Regions from separate parts of the Pseudomonas sp. 9Ag genome, predicted to be linked through region 1. Evidence: riboswitches for the same ligand, from Rfam matches in the RefSeq annotation. Region 1 holds a riboswitch; each other region holds the start of a gene.

Region 1 (2,266 bases):
GCTGTTGTTCCATTCGTTCGAGGTGCTTGCTCTGCGGTCGGCGCGGCGTTGCGCGATGGTGAGGCTGCGCGGGTAGAGCAGCTCATCGTCGATGTTCTGGTATTCGTACAGAAGCCAGCCGCTGTCATGGTCATAGCGGAGGCGTCCGAACAGGTCGCGGTAGCTGGCGTCGTTGTGGTCGCGATAGTTGTCCGTATTCCGGGTCTCGCCGCTGATATACGCCGAAAGACCACCTCCGAATGACTGAGAAACATGGCCTCGGTATGCCTCCAGATCATGACTGCCTTGGGTGGTTTCGATATAGGCTTCGTTGCCGGACGGGCGTCGCGTAACGATGTTGACCACCCCACCGACAGCCTGGTCGCCGTATAGGACTGTTCCGGCGCCGCGCAAGATCTCGATCCGCTCGATGTTTGCAAGCGGTACGCTATTCAGGTCCGGGCCGCTGAGACTTGGATTGTTCAGCCTCCGGCCGTCGACCAGAACCAGCACGTTGTTCACCGCGTTGTCCCCGAAACCACGCAGGCTGATGGAGGCATGGTTGCCGTCACCGAGCGTGTCACGGATCTGGATACCAGCTTTCCCGTTCAGCACCTCTATCAGGCTACTGGCTGCACTCCGCTCGATTTCGTTCCTGTCGATCACTCGAGTGCTGGCCGGAGCAGGCTTTTCCAGGGCAGTCGCTCGGGTGATGACCATTGGAGGAGCTTGGTAAGGCTCCAGGGCGGCAGCAATGCTCGGCAGCAGCGCCACGGCCAAGGCAATAGGAGACAGTTTCATCAGGTTCGATCCTCAAAAGTTCAACGCTTTTGAGAAGGGCAGGAACAAGGGCGGAATGACGGGCAGCCGCGCTTGACGGTGCTGCCCTCCGCAACACCAGTCGAATCCGTCAGGCCGGTCTCCGGGCTTTCGACACGCACCTTGCTCGCCTTCCCGTGACGTGCACAGTGGCGGTTGAGCGGGCGGTGATCCTCTGATCACGGTCGATTACCGTTGCGGGGGCAGCGCCGGCCTTGCTCTTCGAGCGCACCGGCTTCCCGTTTAATGCGGACCTGGAGGTCGCGCACACCTGGGCGGATTGGAAATCGCGCGAACCTTACGGCCTGGGCTGGGGAAAGACAAGCGAATGAATGGTGCGCCTCAACGCAAGCGTTTCGACGGTCAGAATTGGTCAATTGGATCTTGATGTGGCGCATGGTGCGCTAGGTCGACCTGCCAAGCCGGCTGTAGAAGCCCAGCGCGAATCATGCTGTCCTCGATCCGCCGAGCATGGGGCGGATCGAGGTGACGCAACTTTCGCGGTGTGGCTAGCCGTCTCGCTGCTACCTGCGGTGGCGCTGGACCCTACGGCTGGGTGCGCAAGTCCGCCAGGCGCGCCTGAACCGCAGCTTCAATTCCGGCGGCGTCCAGTCCGCACTCCTTGATCATCTCGGTGGGTTTGGCATGTTCGACATAGTAGTCGGGCAGGCCAAGATGAAGGATCGGTGTGCTCAGGTTCTGCGAAGCGAGGAACTCGCCGACCGCGCTGCCAGCACCGCCCATGATGCTGTTCTCCTCGATGGTCACCAGTAGGTCGTGGCTGTCGGCCATCTGGCGAACCATCGCCTCGTCCAGGGGTTTGACGAAACGCATGTCGACGACGGTTGCGTCCAGGGCTTCGGCAACCTGCATGGCTTCCGGCAGTTGCACACCGAACACCAGCAAAGCGACCTGCTTACCTTCGCGCCGCACCACTGCCTTGCCGATTTCCAGCGGTTCGAGGCCCGGTTCCAGGCTTGCGTTCGGGCCGGTACCACGCGGATATCGCACGGCGGCGGGACCTTCGAAATGATAGCCGGTGGTGAGCATCCGGCGCATCTCGTTCTCATCGCTTGGGGTCATCACCAGCATGCCGGGGATGCAACGCAGATAGGTCAGGTCGAAGCTGCCCGCGTGGGTCGGACCGTCCTCGCCAACCAAACCAGCGCGGTCGATGGCGAAGAGTACGTCGAGGTTTTGCACCGCGACGTCATGAATCAGCTGGTCGTAGGCACGCTGCAGGAAGGTCGAATAGATCGCCACCACGGGCTTGGCGCCTTCACAGGCCATGCCGGCAGCGAGGGTAACCGCATGCTGTTCGGCAATCGCGACATCGAAGTAGCGGTCAGGGTAGCGCTCGCTGAAATCGACCAGGTCGGAGCCTTCTTTCATCGCCGGGGTGATACCCATCAGGCGCGGGTCTGCCGCAGCCATATCGCACAGCCACTGGCCGAACACATTGGAATAT
Region 2 (2,266 bases), 1.7 Mb from region 1:
GCCTGGGGTGGGTGGTGTTGAGGCCGATGACCAGCATCTCGTCGTTTTCGAAGGTCGGCTCCAGATCGTCACCAAAGTGGCGACGGTAGTTGCGGTAGGGCATGAACAAACGCGCAAAGACGTTATACAGCGGGATGTCATGGTTCCCCGGGATCACTAGCGCCTTCGGGATGCCATGCCCATGCAGGCGCTGCACGAAGGCCTGAGCAGCTGCGAACTGTCCAGCCCTGGCGCGCTGCGTGATGTCGCCGGAAAAGATCAGCAGGTCCGCGCCGTGCTCGCGCACGTGGTCTTCCATGGCTTGCACGACGGCGGGCTGTTCGGTGCCGAAGTGAGTGTCGGAGATCTGCACGATGCTGGTCATGGGTGGCTGTCTTCTCGTCTGATGTCTGTGACGGGTGGCATTGTTGCATTCGAAGCCAATCGGCGCCCGGCGTTCCGGTAAATCGCAAGCAGCGCTCCCGAAACCTGTTCTGGCTCGGGTCCTGATCGCTTTCGGTTGCGCTGCGCAGGGCCTTGGACTACCCTCCGCGCTGCTTCAGGTGCCCCCTGGCGAAACGCCAGAGGGGTGAAACAGGGAAGCCGGTTCATTCGATGAAGATTCCGGCGCTGCCCCCGCAACGGTAGGCGAGACAGGACACCGCTCACAGCCACTGTGCCACAGGCATGGGAAGGCTGCGGTTCCAGGATGCAAGGCATCCGCTCGCAAGCCCGGAGACCGGCCTGTCGCATTCCACGGCAGTGCGGCGGGCGCTGATCGGGGTGCGGCTGCTTGCACCTGCGCTCCCTTCGCATTCTCCGTCTGCCCTTATCGACTGTTGTCGTGCGGCGGGCACGACGGAGACCTGAACTTGACCTGCAAGACCCTCAACACCTCGGCAGCGTTCGTGCTGCTTGGCTATGCTTCGCTTTCCCATGCTCAGCCGGTACAGCCGCTGAATCTCAACGAACAGGTGGTCACGGCCACGCGGACCGAGCAGGTGCTCAGCCCGATTGCCTCCACCAGCGTTATTACTCGCGAGCAGATTGTGCGCAGTCAGGTGCAGAGCGTTCCTGAACTGCTGCGCGGCCTGGCTGGCGTCAACGTCGCTTCCAACGGCGGACGCGGCAAGACCTCTTCGGTCTATGTGCGCGGTACCAGCAGCCAGCATCTGCTTGTTCTGGTTGATGGGGTGAAAATCGGATCGGCCACATCGGGCGGTGCGTCGCTTGAGAACATACCGGTCGAGCAGATCGAGCGTATCGAACTCGTCCGCGGTCCGCGTTCCAGCCTGTACGGCTCGGAAGCGGTGGGTGGGGTCATGCAGATCTTCACGCGGCGCGGCGATGGCGAAGGGTTCAAACCCTATTTCTCCGCAGGCGCGGGCAGTCGCTCCAGCTTTGACGGTACCGCCGGCATATCCGGTAGCCAGGGTGCCGGTTGGTTCAATCTCGGCGTGGCGAGCGCGTCAACCGACGGCATCAATTCGCGAGCCTATCGGCCCACTTCGCCTCGCGCCTATGAAGCTGATGCCGACGGTTATCGTGAGCTGTCGGGCGCCTTGCGCGGCGGCTACCGCTTCGACAGTGGACTGGTGCTGGATGGCAGCTGGCTGCACGTCGACACTCACAGCGACTACGACTCTCGGTCCACTTCGGGTGCTACGGGCCGCTTTGCCTACAGCGACGGCAGCCAGCAAGTCATAGGCGGCCGGGCACGATTCACGCCGATCGATCCATGGCTGGTCACCCTGCAGGCCGGGCATAGCGAAGACAACACCGACAACTTCCGCGACGGTCGTTTCTATTCGCGTTTCGATACCAAGCGCGATTCTTTCAATTGGCAGAATGACTTCAGCGTGGCTGAAGATCAGCTGCTAACCCTTGGTTTCGACTACCAGCAAGACCGCATCGACGTGACGGACGACTATGCGGTCGACACGCGCGACAACAAAGGCGCCTATCTTCAGTACCAGGGCCGCTTCGGCCGTCACGGCGTGTTGGCCGGCCTGCGTCGCGATGACAACGAGCAGTTCGGCAACCATGACACCGGCAATCTCGGCTGGAGCTATGACCTGCGTGACAACCTGATACTGAGCGCGTCCTACGGCACGGCATTCAAGGCGCCCACCTTCAACGATCTCTACGCGCCGGACACCGGCTTCACTGCCGGCAACCCCGACCTGCAGCCGGAGGAGTCGCAGAGCTATGAGCTGGGCCTGAAGGGTGAGCAGCAATGGGGCGAGTGGGGCCTCAACGCGTTCGAAAATCAGATTGAGGACCTGAT
Region 3 (2,266 bases), 1.9 Mb from region 1:
GGCTGGCTGAAGCCAAAGCGAATCCCTGAGTTCGGGTCGATCTGGGACGATTCCCACGCCGCCAGCACCATCGGCTGACTGGTGCCCTGCAATTCCGGCATCGCAAGCTGGTAATGCACCTTGTCGCGAGCGAGGCCATCACTGGACAGCAGCCACGCGTTCTCGTCTCGGTCATCCAGACGCAGGGCCTTGAGCACGGGCACATTGAGTTGACTCAGCAGCTCCGTTGCGTCTTCACGACCCTCGCCGCCACCAAGGACAAAATCCTGCAGCACGACGACCGCCGCCAGCGGTGGATGTTCTGCGCTGTTGAGCCAGCGCAGCGCCTGTAGCGTGCCGTCGCCCCAGCTGCCAAACAGGCTGACGCACGCGATGTCGCGTTGTTGCAGGGTCTGACACAGCGCATCGTTGAGGTCGGAATCTCCGCGTCGGTCAGCGCGCCCATGGTCGATCACCGCGACCATTCGCTCACCGCGCCACGCCAGTTCCGACGGCTCCTTTACCACTCCGTCCTGATAGAAGCGCAACGCCGACCTCGCCTGTGCAGGCTCGGCGCTGCCGCGCGAAGTGTCACGAGCCGTCAACCAGGCCAGCAAACGCGCAATGTTTTCGCTGCCACCGGCCAGCCAATAGCTGCGCGCTTCTATCCAATGCGCCTGGATCGGATTGGCCGCCGCTAGCGCCTGCACCCAGTCACCCAGATCGCCGCCGGGTTTCTCAGCACCGAGGCGTACCGCCTGGTCCCGGTTGGCAAAGAGCATGTTTCCGGCGCTACGACTTAGCGCCACCAGCGCCTGGTCACTGTGCATGATGAAGCGTTCGCCAGTGCTGTGTTGGTCGATCAGCGGGCGCAGACGCTCCGCTTCAGGCCCGAATACGCCGACCACGAGCAAACGCGTTCCGCTGGCAAGCCATTGGCCGACCTCGGCATCGTCCAGCTCAGCCAGCTGTTCGGGGGTGCGCGCACTGACGGTACGGTCGGGGTATCGTTGCTTGAAGGTGGCAGCCGCCGAAGCGAACTCGGCAGCGCTGTACTGCGAAATGATCGCATTGACCTGATTGGCACTGGCCGGCACCGTTGGAGCCAGCAGCAGAAGCGCTAGAAACACGCAGCGAAACGCGAAAGACATGCCCACTCCATCCGGATGCAGTGGGCAACAGAGCTGCTATTGCCAGAAAGGCAGACGGCATGCTCTGAGGACGTCGCCCACCGCGACAGTTCCTGGGAAGTACGGGCTGGTATCGGGCTCAGTCGAATCGACTCTACCGTTGCGGGGGCAGCATCAGCTTGCACTGATTTCCCATTTAACCCGGACCATGATCCGGGCACCACGCACTTCATGTGTTCAACCGCTGGGCGGCCAAGCCGCGCACCTTACGCGCCGGTCCGGGCAAGATCAAGCAAACACAAGCCTGACGACGCAACGGCTCAGTTGGTAATAGGATCGATGTCTGCAGAAGCTGGATTGCTGACTAGACTTCAGGCAGCGAGCCTTGCGGAGACAGATATGAGTGAAGACCGGCAACCCAAATCGCTCACGCTGCGGCAGATGCTTCAAAGCATGCTAGCCGGCGCTTTGGGCGTGCAAAGCGGGAAAAATCGAGAACGAGACTTCAGCCACGGTAAACCCAGCCATTTCATTCTTCTGGGCATCGGCTTCACCGTAGCGTTCGTTCTGGTGATACTCGGCGTCGTCAAACTGGTGCTCTATCTGGTCGGCGTCTGACACGGTTAGCCGGAGCCGCCTCGTCTACTGGTGACTTACCCAGAACACTGCTGTTGCTACCGCTAGCAGGATCAGAAAGAAGATCGCGGCGGCATCTGCGCGGCTGTCATTATCATGGCGTTTAAAATGCTCTGACACAGCGGTATACCTTGTTGTGGAGGATCGCATTGATTGCAGTTAAGACCATGCATACGGAGCGCTCAAGGCCAGCGATTGAAATGCCTGAAAAGCAGCGTTTCGTTCTAAACATATTCCCAAACATCACTTTTGCGCATAAACGCTAGCTGGTATCGTGCCGGCCTCCCATCAACGGGTGCGCGGCCGTGCGCGCAGAAGCTGTAGACAGCCTGAAAAAACAGGACATTTATGTACGTATACGACCAGTATGACCAACACATCATCGAGGATCGCGTGCGTCAGTTCCGTGACCAGATTCGCCGCTATCTCGCCGGTGAACTAACTGACGCAGAACTGTTGCCTCTTCGCCTGCAAAACGGTCTGTACATCCAGCGCTATGCGCCGATGCTGCGTATTGCTGT

Evidence for each region. A riboswitch is a leader RNA that binds a small molecule or an ion and turns the genes downstream of it on or off. The one in region 1 is predicted to bind cobalamin.
Region 2: another riboswitch for cobalamin. It lies ahead of btuB (TonB-dependent vitamin B12 receptor); the one in region 1 lies ahead of ALTERO38_RS02155 (TonB-dependent receptor).
Region 3: another riboswitch for cobalamin. It lies ahead of ALTERO38_RS10545 (cobaltochelatase subunit CobN); the one in region 1 lies ahead of ALTERO38_RS02155 (TonB-dependent receptor).

The regions. Positions count from the first base shown of each region.
Region 1 is NZ_LR733836.1:482,691-484,956, forward strand. Features, by position in the region: gene ALTERO38_RS02155 (TonB-dependent receptor) at 1-780, opposite strand, end outside; cobalamin riboswitch at 875-1,088, opposite strand; gene dxs (1-deoxy-D-xylulose-5-phosphate synthase) at 1,345-2,266, opposite strand, start outside.
Region 2 is NZ_LR733836.1:2,165,315-2,167,580, reverse strand. Features, by position in the region: gene ALTERO38_RS09535 (metallophosphoesterase) at 1-364, opposite strand, end outside; cobalamin riboswitch at 524-742, shown strand; gene btuB (TonB-dependent vitamin B12 receptor) at 852-2,266, shown strand, end outside.
Region 3 is NZ_LR733836.1:2,365,085-2,367,350, forward strand. Features, by position in the region: gene ALTERO38_RS10545 (cobaltochelatase subunit CobN) at 1-1,130, opposite strand, end outside; cobalamin riboswitch at 1,217-1,349, opposite strand; gene ALTERO38_RS10550 (DUF2970 domain-containing protein) at 1,509-1,727, shown strand; gene ALTERO38_RS10555 (nitrite/sulfite reductase) at 2,094-2,266, shown strand, end outside.